One region of the Pontibacillus yanchengensis genome, then DNA from elsewhere that is predicted to be linked to it. Evidence: riboswitches for the same ligand, from Rfam matches in the RefSeq annotation. Region 1 holds a riboswitch; the other holds the start of a gene.
What was found. Region 1 has a riboswitch for cobalamin ahead of GLW08_RS17150 (DUF4430 domain-containing protein). Riboswitches for the same ligand answer to the same signal wherever they lie in the genome.

Region 1 (5,940 bases):
AGGATTGTTATTGCTTTTAGTGAAGAAGATTATTGGATCTCGAATAGCAAAGAAGAGTCAGTACCTATTATTAATATGGATTGGATTCTTGCAAATGAGGATTTATCTAGTGTATTAAAAGATCAAACAAGTGTTAAACAAGAAGATGTATTACCGAGCTCTAAAACGAATGTAATGATTGTTGGTTATCCACTTGAAAACCAAAAGGGAGCAGTCTTTGTATATCAATCTTTAAAATTTGTAGAGAAGACAACATCTGAAACAACAAAAATCATTTTATTGGGAGCTGGGATAGCCATTATCCTAACTACAATATTTGCTTTCTTCCTATCTACTCGAATAACGTCTCCGCTTATAAAAATGAGAGAGGGAGCGTTTGAACTTGCAAGAGGTGAATTTAACACGAAAATACCAATTTTAACGCATGACGAAATTGGTGAGTTGGCTATAGCATTTAATCGAATGGGGCGACAGCTGAAATATCATATTAATGCTCTTAATCAAGAAAAGGAACAGTTATCAGGTATATTAAGGTCTATGGCTGATGGGGTCATAACATTAAATCGCAAGGGGCATATGCTCGTTACCAATCCGCCTGCAGACCAATTTATTGATGCTTGGTTTTTTGAGAATAAGGAACAGACTCAACAAGAACAAGATATCCTTCCTGAAGAACTGCAAGATATTTTACAAGATGTCATTTCTTTGGAAAAAGAAATTATGACAGAGCTCACTGTACAAGGGAGGAGTTGGGTCGTCATTATGACCCCTCTTTATGATAAGTCTTATGTAAGAGGTGCTGTAGCTGTTATTCGTGATATGACCGAAGAACGTAGATTAGATAAACTACGTAAAGATTTTATCGCAAATGTCTCTCATGAGCTTCGTACACCTATTTCAATGCTCCAGGGGTATAGTGAGGCTATAGTAGATGATGTAGCTGAGACAAAAGAAGATAAAAATGAATTAGCTCAAATTATTTATGATGAATCACTCCGTATGGGAAGACTGGTAAATGAGTTACTTGATTTGGCTCGAATGGAAGCTGGACATATACAATTAAACATGGAACATGTACAGGTGAGGCCATTCGTTGAACGAATTATTAAGAAATTTCAAGCTTTAGCAAATGAACAAGACGTTGAGATTATCTTAAATATGGATGAAGAACTAGATAATGAATGCATTACAGTTGATCCTGATCGGATGGAACAAGTAATGACGAATTTGCTTGATAATGCGATTCGACACACAAACGTAAACAGCAGGGTTGAAGTAAGTGTTTCCGTATCTCATGATTACCTTCAACTATCTGTTACGGACCATGGAGCTGGTATTCCTGATGAGGACTTGCCATTTGTGTTTGAGCGATTTTACAAAGGAGATAAATCTCGTAAGCGGAAAAAAGGGAAAGCTGGTACTGGACTTGGTCTTTCTATCGCGAAAAATATCGTAGAAGCTCATAAAGGGACTATTTCTGTTCATAGTATGATTGATGAAGGAACAACTTTCATCATAAAAATTGCTCGAAAGCACGAATAGGGCTAGGTTTTGCCGAAGAATCTTGTTTCGTATGAAACAGGTTAGATAAAGGAACTTTCTTTTTAAGGGAAGGTATGCTACGATATATTTTAACAACAACATAATATGGATTGGGTGCTCACTCTGTGAGCTGAAAAGGGAATCTGGTTCAAGGCCAGAACTGTCCTCGCAACTGTAAGTGTGTACGAAAAGGGAATCCACTGTATGTAACCATATGGGAAGGCCTCTTAGTAGGAAGATACACAAGTCAGTAGACCTGCCTGATTCAGTGTTTCAAAGCTTCGAGGATTGAGCGTTTGAGATGACCAGATGAAACATGATGATTTCATGCTATATCAGTCGTACTCAAAAAGCTTTCCTAGCTGTAGGAAAGCTTTTTTTTATTGTAAAGAAAGTAATAAGTAGGTGGCTCTTGCATGATCTACCTTTAGCGCCCAGCGCCTAGAAAACTTCTTGCCGCTTGCGCCTTTCTTTATTGTGATTAGCTTGGATGGAATTATGTTATGGCCTATCTTAAGTTCAATCCCCTCCATCAAGGATGGACATTACTTACTAAAAGGGGAGATTAAAAAATGATTAAGTTTATTCGTATGTGGATGGTATCTATTTTAGTAGTCGCCGGCTTGTCAGCATGTGGGCAGGCCGAAGGAGGTAACAGTTCTTCTGAAACAAATTCCAATGAAGAGACTCAACAAGAGACTCAAGAAAAAGTACAGGTGACTATTTCCAAAAATAACGGTGAAGAAACAATAGAGGAAAAAGAACTTTCGATAGAAGCAGGTCAAACAGTCTTTGAAATAATGGATGAAAACTTCAAATTAGAAACAGACAAGAGCGGTGGTTTTATTACAGCCGTTGAAGGTGTGAAAGCAAAGGAAGAGGATAAAATGGCTTGGTTTTATTCTGTTAATGGCAAAGAAGCTGAAGTAGGTGCCAAAGAATATGAATTACAACCTGGTGACACTATTTCGTTTGACATGCATAGCTGGGAGTAAGTAAATGAATATTCGGAAGCTAACCCTAATTGCTTTATTAGCGGCATTAGGCACAGTCGGTCGCTATGCCTTTTCCTATATTCCCAATGTCCAGCCTGTTACTGCATTAATTATTATATGTGGAATTTGGCTAGGTCCCGTAGCAGGTGTAACGCTTGCTGTATTATCAACCATCCTTTCCAACATGTTACTAGGAATGGGGATATGGACGCTCAGTCAAATTATTGCTTGGGCAATTATAGGACTATTGAGCGGGTTATTAGGAAAATACAATGGTAAATTGCCTGTATGGTTTATCGGAATCTTTAGTGGGATTGCAGGTTACTTTTATGGATTTGTGATTTCACTTGCTTACGGTACAATCGGCGATCACTTTTGGCTTTATTATCTAAGAGGAATTCCATTTGACACAAATCATGCTATTGGAAATGTTGCATTCATCATCATTTTATATCCTGTACTCTCCAGGTTGTTTCAGCGTTATGGAAAGGATATAAATCAATCAACGACCTCTTTAATGTATAATAATAGTAACCTTCATAATCATCATAAAGAACGTGGAGTCTCTTGACTTTTTCTTAAATAGTTAGTCTAGCACTTTTTTAGTGCTAGGCTTTTTTGATTGTATATCATAATGTAAAAATGAGCCCGTGTATGCTTCGCTCACCTCTGTACGATAAGTCCACTTAAAAAGGGATACATAAGGACTTACATATCAATTCTTCTCATTTTAAATGATTAGAATATAGGTTATATACCTATTCAAAAAAAGGAAAATATTTTATAGTTGTATAAGTTGCAACCTTTTTAATACATAAACGACTAATCAGTGAACGGGAGGTTCTTGAATGAAGGCGGTTTTTCAAGAGCTCTATGAAAAATACCATCAAGATGTGTATCAGTTTCTATTTTATATGGTGAAAAATCGTGAGCAAGCTGAAGATCTCGTTCAAGAGGTATATATAAAGGTCATGAACTCGTATGATCGCTTTAAAGGAGAAAGTAGTGAAAAAACATGGCTATTTTCTATTGCCAGACATGTTGCTATTGACTATTTCCGAAGGCAAAAAAGAAAGCGGAATAAGATATTGGAGTTTTTTGACTGGGGAGAAAGTGGACATCTAATTGAAGATGAAGACCCTATACCTGAGGATATTGCTGTTCAGAACGAAGAGATACAAAAGATGTATCAATGTTTGGATAAATGTTCTGTAGATCAAAGAAGTGTTTTGATTCTTCGTTACATTCAGTCAATGTCTATTCAAGAAACAGCAGATGTGTTAGGTATGAGTATAAGTAAAGTGAAGACAACCCAACATAGAGGCATGAAGAATCTACAGCAGTTAATGGAAGAAGAAGGTAGAAAGGAGGGAGACAATCATGAAGCGAGATAAACAATACAATGAAGAAGAAATACAAAACCTCCTTAAACAAATGCCGGCAGTTCAGGACAGGCAAACGGCAGAACAACTGTATAATTCCATTTCATCACAGCTAACTCATGAACCAAAACCTCCCCCTTTCTATAAACGGACCTGGTTTCCTGCAGCGGCTGCAGCTTTTGCTATACTAATGGTTGTAGTAATTAGTATGGCGTTCATGTTTAATCAAGGTTCAAGGATGGCCGATGAAAATAAAATAACAGAGAATAATGAGTCATCATCCAACGCTGGAGATAGTCAAAGTAGTGAAGATTCTGGTGAATCAGCTCCGCAATCTAATTCTACATCCGAAGAGAGTGCTGAAGGTAATGAATCCTCTCAACAGAAAGATAATAAAACAGAGGATTCAAATGAAGAGAATTATTCAACAGGTGAAACATCTCAATCAGGCGGGGATCAAGGGCAAGCAGAGTCTTCTCAGAACTCAGCTTCCACTGAAGGTCAACAGGAGTCATCCGATTCTTCAGCTGAGAATAGAAAATCAGACTCAAAACAAGAAAAAACCAACCAAGAGAATCAAAGTGATGATAATCAAATGACAGCTCAAAAAGATGATTCATCTGAAAATAATAAAACAAACGAGAATGATGCCAGTTCTGCTGAGACCAATAAAGACAATGCTCCATCAACATCGGATGAAAAAGAATCCCCACAATCACAAGAAAAACCAACATCAAATCACACTGAAGCGGAAAGTGGAGATGCTGAGCAAGAAAACAAACCTTCTCCTGAAAATGAGGGTGATACGGAGGGGGCAAAACCTTCACCTGATGAATTTGAAGATGGGCCTAATGTAGCTACGTCAGAAAATGAGAGCAATAATCATACGTTTCAAGGTATAACTGGACCTTCTTCAACTAAAATAAACAATGTAGCAACGATAAATGAAAAAGAGCACTTTGCAACAGTAGGTTTACCTATTAATTCTGGTAAAGGTATAATACCTGTTTCCTTTATAGCACCGAAGAAATGGGGGAGCCTAGAAGCTATTTACAATCAAGTTGGACATTCTATCCACTCGAAACAATGGGGATTAGGACCTTATTTATTCAATGATGTAACATTTACATTTCATAAAGATAAAAAAACAATTACGGCAGCGTTCCCTAAGGGTTATGAAACACCGAAAAATGCTCTAGAAGAACAAAATATAATACAATCTCTAAAGGTAATGTTAAGAGATCATTCTTTCCAAACTATTCAGCTTAAACATGGGGGGGAGCGTGGACTATCATTTAAGCATGCTGGAGAAATTTCCTCGATAAACATCGATTCTAATCCAAAACGTACGTACACTATTTTTCGAGGGGACCAACAGTTTCTAAAGCCACTGTACCTGGAGGAGAGTACGACCATAAGTGAAGCAATTCGACGTATGCAAAAAGCAAACGATGGAAAAGGGGTTTCTTCAAAAATGATTGAGTTTACATCCATTACATCGAAAGGAAATCGACTAGAGCTATATCTAAGTAGTGGTCAATTGATTGATGGAGCTAATGAAACCATGATGATTGAGGCAATCTTAATGACTGCTAAATCCTATGGGTTTGAATCAGTGTTTTTTAAAGGCGCGGGAATTTCTAGTGTTGGTGATTATTCACTGACTGAACCAATACAAGTACCTACAGTAGTAAATCCTAAAAAGTTTCTACTACCTAACAGGGAAAACACACAGAATAAGTAATATAATGAAGCCCTATAGCCATTTTGGCTATAGGGCTTCATTTAATAACGAATAGATTAGTTGTTCTCTTTGTAACGTGTAAGACAATCTTCAATAAGTTTGTTAGCAGCTTCTACGCCTTCCCATTCACCTATTTCCGTTTTCTTACCTTGTAGGTCTTTATATGTTTTAAAGAAATGAGAAATTTCTTCTAGCTTATGCTGTGGTACATCATCCAACGTGTGTACATCTTTGAAGCGTGGATCTTCCGTAGGTACTGCTAAGAGTTTTTGATCTT
Region 2 (5,940 bases), on a different contig from region 1:
CATCTTCCACACCTCCTTATCTTTTTTCTTATTGTACCATTCTAAAACACATAAAAAACCCCGCAGTTGTTGCGGGGTTCATGCTACCTTATAGATCATCAAATCCATTGTCCTGGTAATTGACTTTCGTATATTGGCGAGACTTTTGTTCAAAGAAATCGGATTTTCCACTATTCACATCTTCATAAGCGCGGATCCATTTTAGTGGGTTCTTTTTATAATCCTGGAATGGTTTCCCTGCACCAAGTTCCTTGCATCGTTTATTCGCCATAAATTTAATATAGGCATCTAGCTCTGACATCGATAATCCATCAAAATCATCCCCGATGATATAAGATGCCCATTTAATCTCAAGCTCAGCTGCTTTGTGGAATGTGTCGGTAACAAACTGAAGCATCTCTGCTCGGTCAATCTCCGGATGTTCCTCTAATGTTTCTTTAAATATATGGACAAATAGGTTCACATGAAGCTGTTCATCGCGATTGATATAGTTAATCATCGTACTCGTTGATACCATTTTCTGATTGCGTGCCAGGTTATAGAAAAACGCAAAACCAGCATAAAAGAACAACCCTTCTAGTACAACATCATAGACAACAGAACGAAGAAACGATTCTGGTGTCGGCTTTTCAACAAATTCCTTATACCCATTCGCTATAAACTCATTTCGCTCCAGCAACACCTCATCATGCTTCCAATATTCAAAAATCTCATCTTGCTCGTGTTTGGAAACGAGTGAAGATAATACGTACGAGTAGGATTGATTGTGAACGACCTCCTGGAAGGAAAGTACTTGCATAAGAGCTGTTAAGCTAGAATCTGTTAAGTAGTCGGCAATCTTCCCGCTATAATCGGTTTGAATAGAGTCAAGAAATGCTAGTAATCCAATCACTTTTTTGAACGTATCTTGTTCCTTTTCACTTAATTGCGGCCACTGCTTCGCATCATTATTCATATTGATTTCGTTAGGGATCCAAAAGTTCGCTAACATATTTTTATACATTGGATAAGCCCACGAAAAGCGTGCATCATCCCAATTTAATACGTTTGAGCTACGTCCATTAATAATACCCGTTGATTGATTAGGGGCTTTTGTATCATATAAATCTCGTTTTGATAGAAGTGATTCACTCATGATTATTCCTCCTTATTAAGATGAACAACTCTCACAATCTTCCACGTCCTCTGTTGAAGTCGAGCGCATGTAATAGGTCGTTTTCAGTTTGTTTCGCCACGCTTCAAGATGAAGTTGCAGTAACTCTTTTGCCTGCACTGAATTTTTCACATAGATATTAAAGGAAACAGATTGGTCTATATGGCGTTGGCGTGCAGCATTTTGATGAATACTCCATGTTTGATCAATGTCGTAAGCAGATTTGTAATACCAATAGGTTTGTTCATTTAAATCTGGTGCTGTTACAGGGATTTTATAATTTTTCTTTTCTTCAGAGTAAAATTTCTTGAAAACAGGGTCGATACTAGCCGTACTCCCTGCAATAATAGACGTCGATGAGTTCGGTGCTACGGCCATCATGTAACCATTTCGCACACCATGCTGCTGCACCTCTTGCTGTAACGATTGCCAAGAGGATTGAGTATAGCCTCTATCTAAAAAGTATTCGCCTGTGTGCCACTTAGAGCCTTCCATATACGGATAAGCTCCTTTTTCTTTTGCTAACTCTTTACTAGCTTCAATCGTGAGATACGAGATGTTCTCATATAGTTCATCTGCAAAGCTAACAGCCTCCTCCGATTCCCAACGAATTCCTTGTACAGCTAATAAATGATGCCATCCAAATGTACCTAGTCCAATGCCCCGATAGTGGTCATTCGTGATTTCTGCTTGCACAACTGGGATTTGATTTAAGTCGATCACATTATCAAGCATACGAACTTGGATAGGGATAAGGCGTTCAAGGACATCATCTGGTACGGCCTTCCCTAGATTAATACTCGATAGATTACAAACAACAAAGTCTCCAGGATTTTTCACAGTAATGATTTTGCCATCATGGGTATATTGTTCCTCCACCGTCGTTGGGCTTTGATTCTGCGTAATCTCTGTGCACAAATTGGTACAATATACCATGCCTTTATGTGAATTTGGATTTTTACGATTGACTTCATCTCTATAGAACATGAATGGGGTGCCTGTCTCGAGTTGACTAATCATAATCCGTTTCATGATATCGATAGCCGGAACGGCACGCTTCGAGAGGTCTGGATTATCTACACAAGCCTGATACTTTTCTCGAAAACTACCTGAACCTTGTTCTTCATCATAATAATCCTCTAAACTAAAACCCATTACGGTACGAACTTCATGAGGATCAAATAGATACCAATCTTCGCGGTTCTCTACTGCTTCCATAAATAAATCTGGTAGACTAACACCTGTAAAAAGGTCATGCGTACGTTGGCGCTCATCGCCATTATTTAGTTTTGCGTCTAAAAAGGCAAAGATATCCTGATGCCACACATCCAAGTAAACAGCAATCGCACCCTGGCGTTGACCAAGCTGATCGACACTCACAGCAGTATTGTTGAGTTGCTTCATCCATGGAATAACACCGGAACCGACACCTTTATATCCTTTAATATCACTGCCTTTTGAACGAATCTTCCCGAGATAAACCCCAATACCTCCACCACTTTTCGATAGATTGGCAATGTCGGTGTTACTATCAAAGATGCCTTGCAAGCTATCATCTACTGTGTCGATAAAACAGCTTGATAATTGACCATAGCTTTTCCCAGCGTTCGATAAAGTAGGTGTTGCCACTGTCATGTACAGATTACTAATCGCCCAGTAGGCTTCCTCTATTAATTGCATGCGTTTGGAGCTAGGTTCCTTTGCCATCAGTGTCATAGCAATAATCATGAACCGCTCCTGTGGAAGTTCATACAATTCACCATCGTGTCCTTTTGCTAAATATCGATCAGCTAATGTTCGCAGTCCGATGTAGTTAAAAAACTCATCGCGCTCTGGCACTAGCTTTTGGCCCAATGTATGTAGTTCCTCATCTGTATAAAAATCCAGAATAAATGAGCTATACACCCCTTTTGCCTCCAGCATATAAATGAGTTCCTTAAATGACGGGTAGTTGTCTGTTGGTGACAGACCTCGTCGTGTGGCAACATCCTCATATAATTGCTTGGCATAGATACGCGCACAAATATACGTCCAATCAGGCTCTTGCTCGTCCATGCGCTCGAGTCCTTTCAAAATAAGCTCATTATACACATGATCCTTAGAATTCTCGCCCTTGTGATGCAAAGAGTTCATTACTGTTTCAATATACTCCTCTACCTCAAGGTTTGGAAAAATTCTCGATAACCCGAATAAGTCCTCTTTTAATTCAGCAAACCACGTTTCAAATGATTGATTCTCTTTCGTTTTAACTGATGTCATTGTGTTCATCACTATACCTCCTATACAAATAAAAAAACCGCTATTCCTTGAAGGAAAGCGGTTATCACGACAGCATCATTATGAAAAGGATTAGACAAATCCAGTACTCATAAGTATGTCTATCGTTTCACCTTCTTGATCCCCGAAGAATGTTGAAACTACGTACGAGCGAAGGCAGGTCTCCTGACTTGTGTTTACACCTACTTTGAGCCCTTCCCATATCTTCATGCCGATACAGTGGAATATCTCATTTCGTCACACTTACAGTTGCGGGGACAGTTCTGGCTTTTCACCAGATTCCCTATTATGCTCTGATTGAGCACCTTCAACTCGCTAGTTTTAGCATATATAGTTTTATTTTTAAACTACTAATCTATATGTTGTATTCAACATTACAGAATATGAACACAAAATTCAAGCAAAAAATGTGGTAAAGTCTACTTGAATTTTGTAAGAGTGTACGTTCTAAAGAGAAAAATTTTTACTGTCTTACAAGAAAATGCTTATTCCCTCGATTATCCGTCACTTTCCCTCCTGTCTCCGCTCCTTTGCTTCTCTTATCCGTCACTCCGCCTCTTGTATTCGCTGCTTCCCACCCTGAAGCCTCGCCATTTTTATGATTTTTGATTTAACTTTTATCAAACTATTCGTATAATGAAGAGTAAATGTGAGAGGGTGGTGCTTATGATGACAATACTATTCGAAACAGTTCAACCTACTAACCAACACACTTCAACGAGAAAGAAAGGTAGGAACTTCTTATGCTAATCGGAAAAAATGTCGAACTACGTCCAGTCACAAAGCCGGATCTTCAAAATGTGTATCGTTGGAATAACGATGAAGAGATCACAAGGTTAGGTTCTGGATCTGAATTTGCATATCAAATTAACAATCCACTAGAAGCAATCGAAGCACACTATGAACAAAATCTCACACAACTTAATCTTTTATCTCATGGTTATGTATTTTCGGTATATGAGAAAGAATCCTCTCAGCATATCGGCAAGTGCGACTTCCGAGATATTAACTTCATCACACGTTCTGCCACCATCGGCCTAGTTATTGGGGAAAAGGATTACTGGGGGAAAGGCTATGGTATGGATATCATTATGACACTCGCCAAGCACCTTTTCTACGATTTGAACATGGAACGAATTCAGCTTGACACTTGGAGCGGCAACCACCAAGCTCTCCGAGTCTATGAAAAATGTGGTTTTAAATTAGAAGGCAGACTGAGAAGTAATGAATTCATAAATGGAGAATACTACGATACAATTATGATGGGCCTTTTAAGAAGTGAATTCCAGCCGGATTTATACTAATAGATGGGATATCCTACTGAGGGGTATCCCTTTTTTAGATACTAGAGGAATGTGAATCACTAGTGAGACTATATCACAACTTCATGGATGTTAACTGGATATTTATGCTGAATTTAATAAAAAATATATTTAACTATAAAATAATACCTTAGCATGATAATTGGGCGATTTTTCTTGCATAAAATGTAAGAATTGTAATGCGCAATTTAGCTGGGGTGGTATATATCTATCATTATTGTTTGCCTACAGTCCTATTGAGTGTAAAGAATGCAGTACGACACATAAGATAACATTTACTAGTAGGTTTATTACTGTCTTTTTTACCGCTCTTCCTATATTTATCTTCATTGAATTCCTTTCCCCTTTTAATAACACTGCAGTAACACTTTTCACAGGTTTCATCATATGTATAATTGGTTTTTTAGTTCTCCCTTCACTTGTTACTTATAGAGAGTCTGCTTAAGTGTGATAAGATATTAAAAAAACGCTTGGACAACCTAATCTCCAAACGTTCTTCTAAACCAAATGTTATGTAGTTTGTTCATCAGCTCGCTATTACGAGTTCCAAAATACGAACAAACTACCTATAATGAGAGCTACCTTTCTATTCCTCTTCTTTCTTCTTCCATGCACTATAACTTTGCATGGTAATGCCTTTAAATCCTTCTGCTTGGTCTTCCATAAAGTAACGGCGAACAAGGGACACTTGTTTTTGAATCTCTGCATTGGAATGATTCGCAAACGATACATAGTCAATTTCATACGGGTTTAGCTCCACCCCTACTTCAACTTTTGGCGAATTAGCATAAAGTACTTCACTGTTCGCAAGTGAGGTAATGCTATTCGATCCTAAAGCTGTATCTCGATACGCCATGATGGATACATAGTCTTGAATATCTACCATATCCTTAAAGAAGTTCTCTTTCACGTCCGTTACTTTTTTGTTATCTGTCCAAAATGGCAAAGCACTACCTACGATAAACCCAGCATCTTTTGCATGAGTAATGTATCTCTCAGCAGATGACCACCATTGGGTTAAAACATTGGCTCGATCCTTATCCCATTGATCAAGCGTGTATGGTTCGACGTCGAAATGAATACCAACAAACTGCTCATCCTTTTCCACATTAGCGTTATACCCTTTAACCATATCCACCCGTTTCACAGCATGTTTTGTATAGGCTTCTAATCCCCACTTAGGACTTC

Region 2: it holds a riboswitch for cobalamin, as region 1 does, so the genes downstream of both, GLW08_RS06705 (ribonucleoside-diphosphate reductase subunit alpha) here and GLW08_RS17150 (DUF4430 domain-containing protein) in region 1, are expected to answer to the same signal.

The regions. Positions count from the first base shown of each region.
Region 1 is NZ_WMEU01000006.1:153,420-159,359, forward strand. It holds gene GLW08_RS17145 (ATP-binding protein) at 1-1,542, shown strand, start outside; cobalamin riboswitch at 1,638-1,820, shown strand; gene GLW08_RS17150 (DUF4430 domain-containing protein) at 2,115-2,537, shown strand; gene GLW08_RS17155 (ECF transporter S component) at 2,542-3,108, shown strand; gene sigX (RNA polymerase sigma factor SigX) at 3,386-3,931, shown strand; gene GLW08_RS17165 (hypothetical protein) at 3,918-5,663, shown strand; gene GLW08_RS17170 (inorganic diphosphatase) at 5,720-5,940, opposite strand, start outside.
Region 2 is NZ_WMEU01000001.1:1,386,936-1,392,875, forward strand. It holds gene GLW08_RS06695 (nucleotidyltransferase domain-containing protein) at 1-3, opposite strand, end outside; gene GLW08_RS06700 (ribonucleotide-diphosphate reductase subunit beta) at 89-1,135, opposite strand; gene GLW08_RS06705 (ribonucleoside-diphosphate reductase subunit alpha) at 1,151-3,421, opposite strand; cobalamin riboswitch at 3,570-3,754, opposite strand; gene GLW08_RS06710 (GNAT family N-acetyltransferase) at 4,174-4,734, shown strand; gene GLW08_RS22395 (TIGR04104 family putative zinc finger protein) at 4,895-5,197, shown strand; gene GLW08_RS06720 (hypothetical protein) at 5,339-5,940, opposite strand, start outside.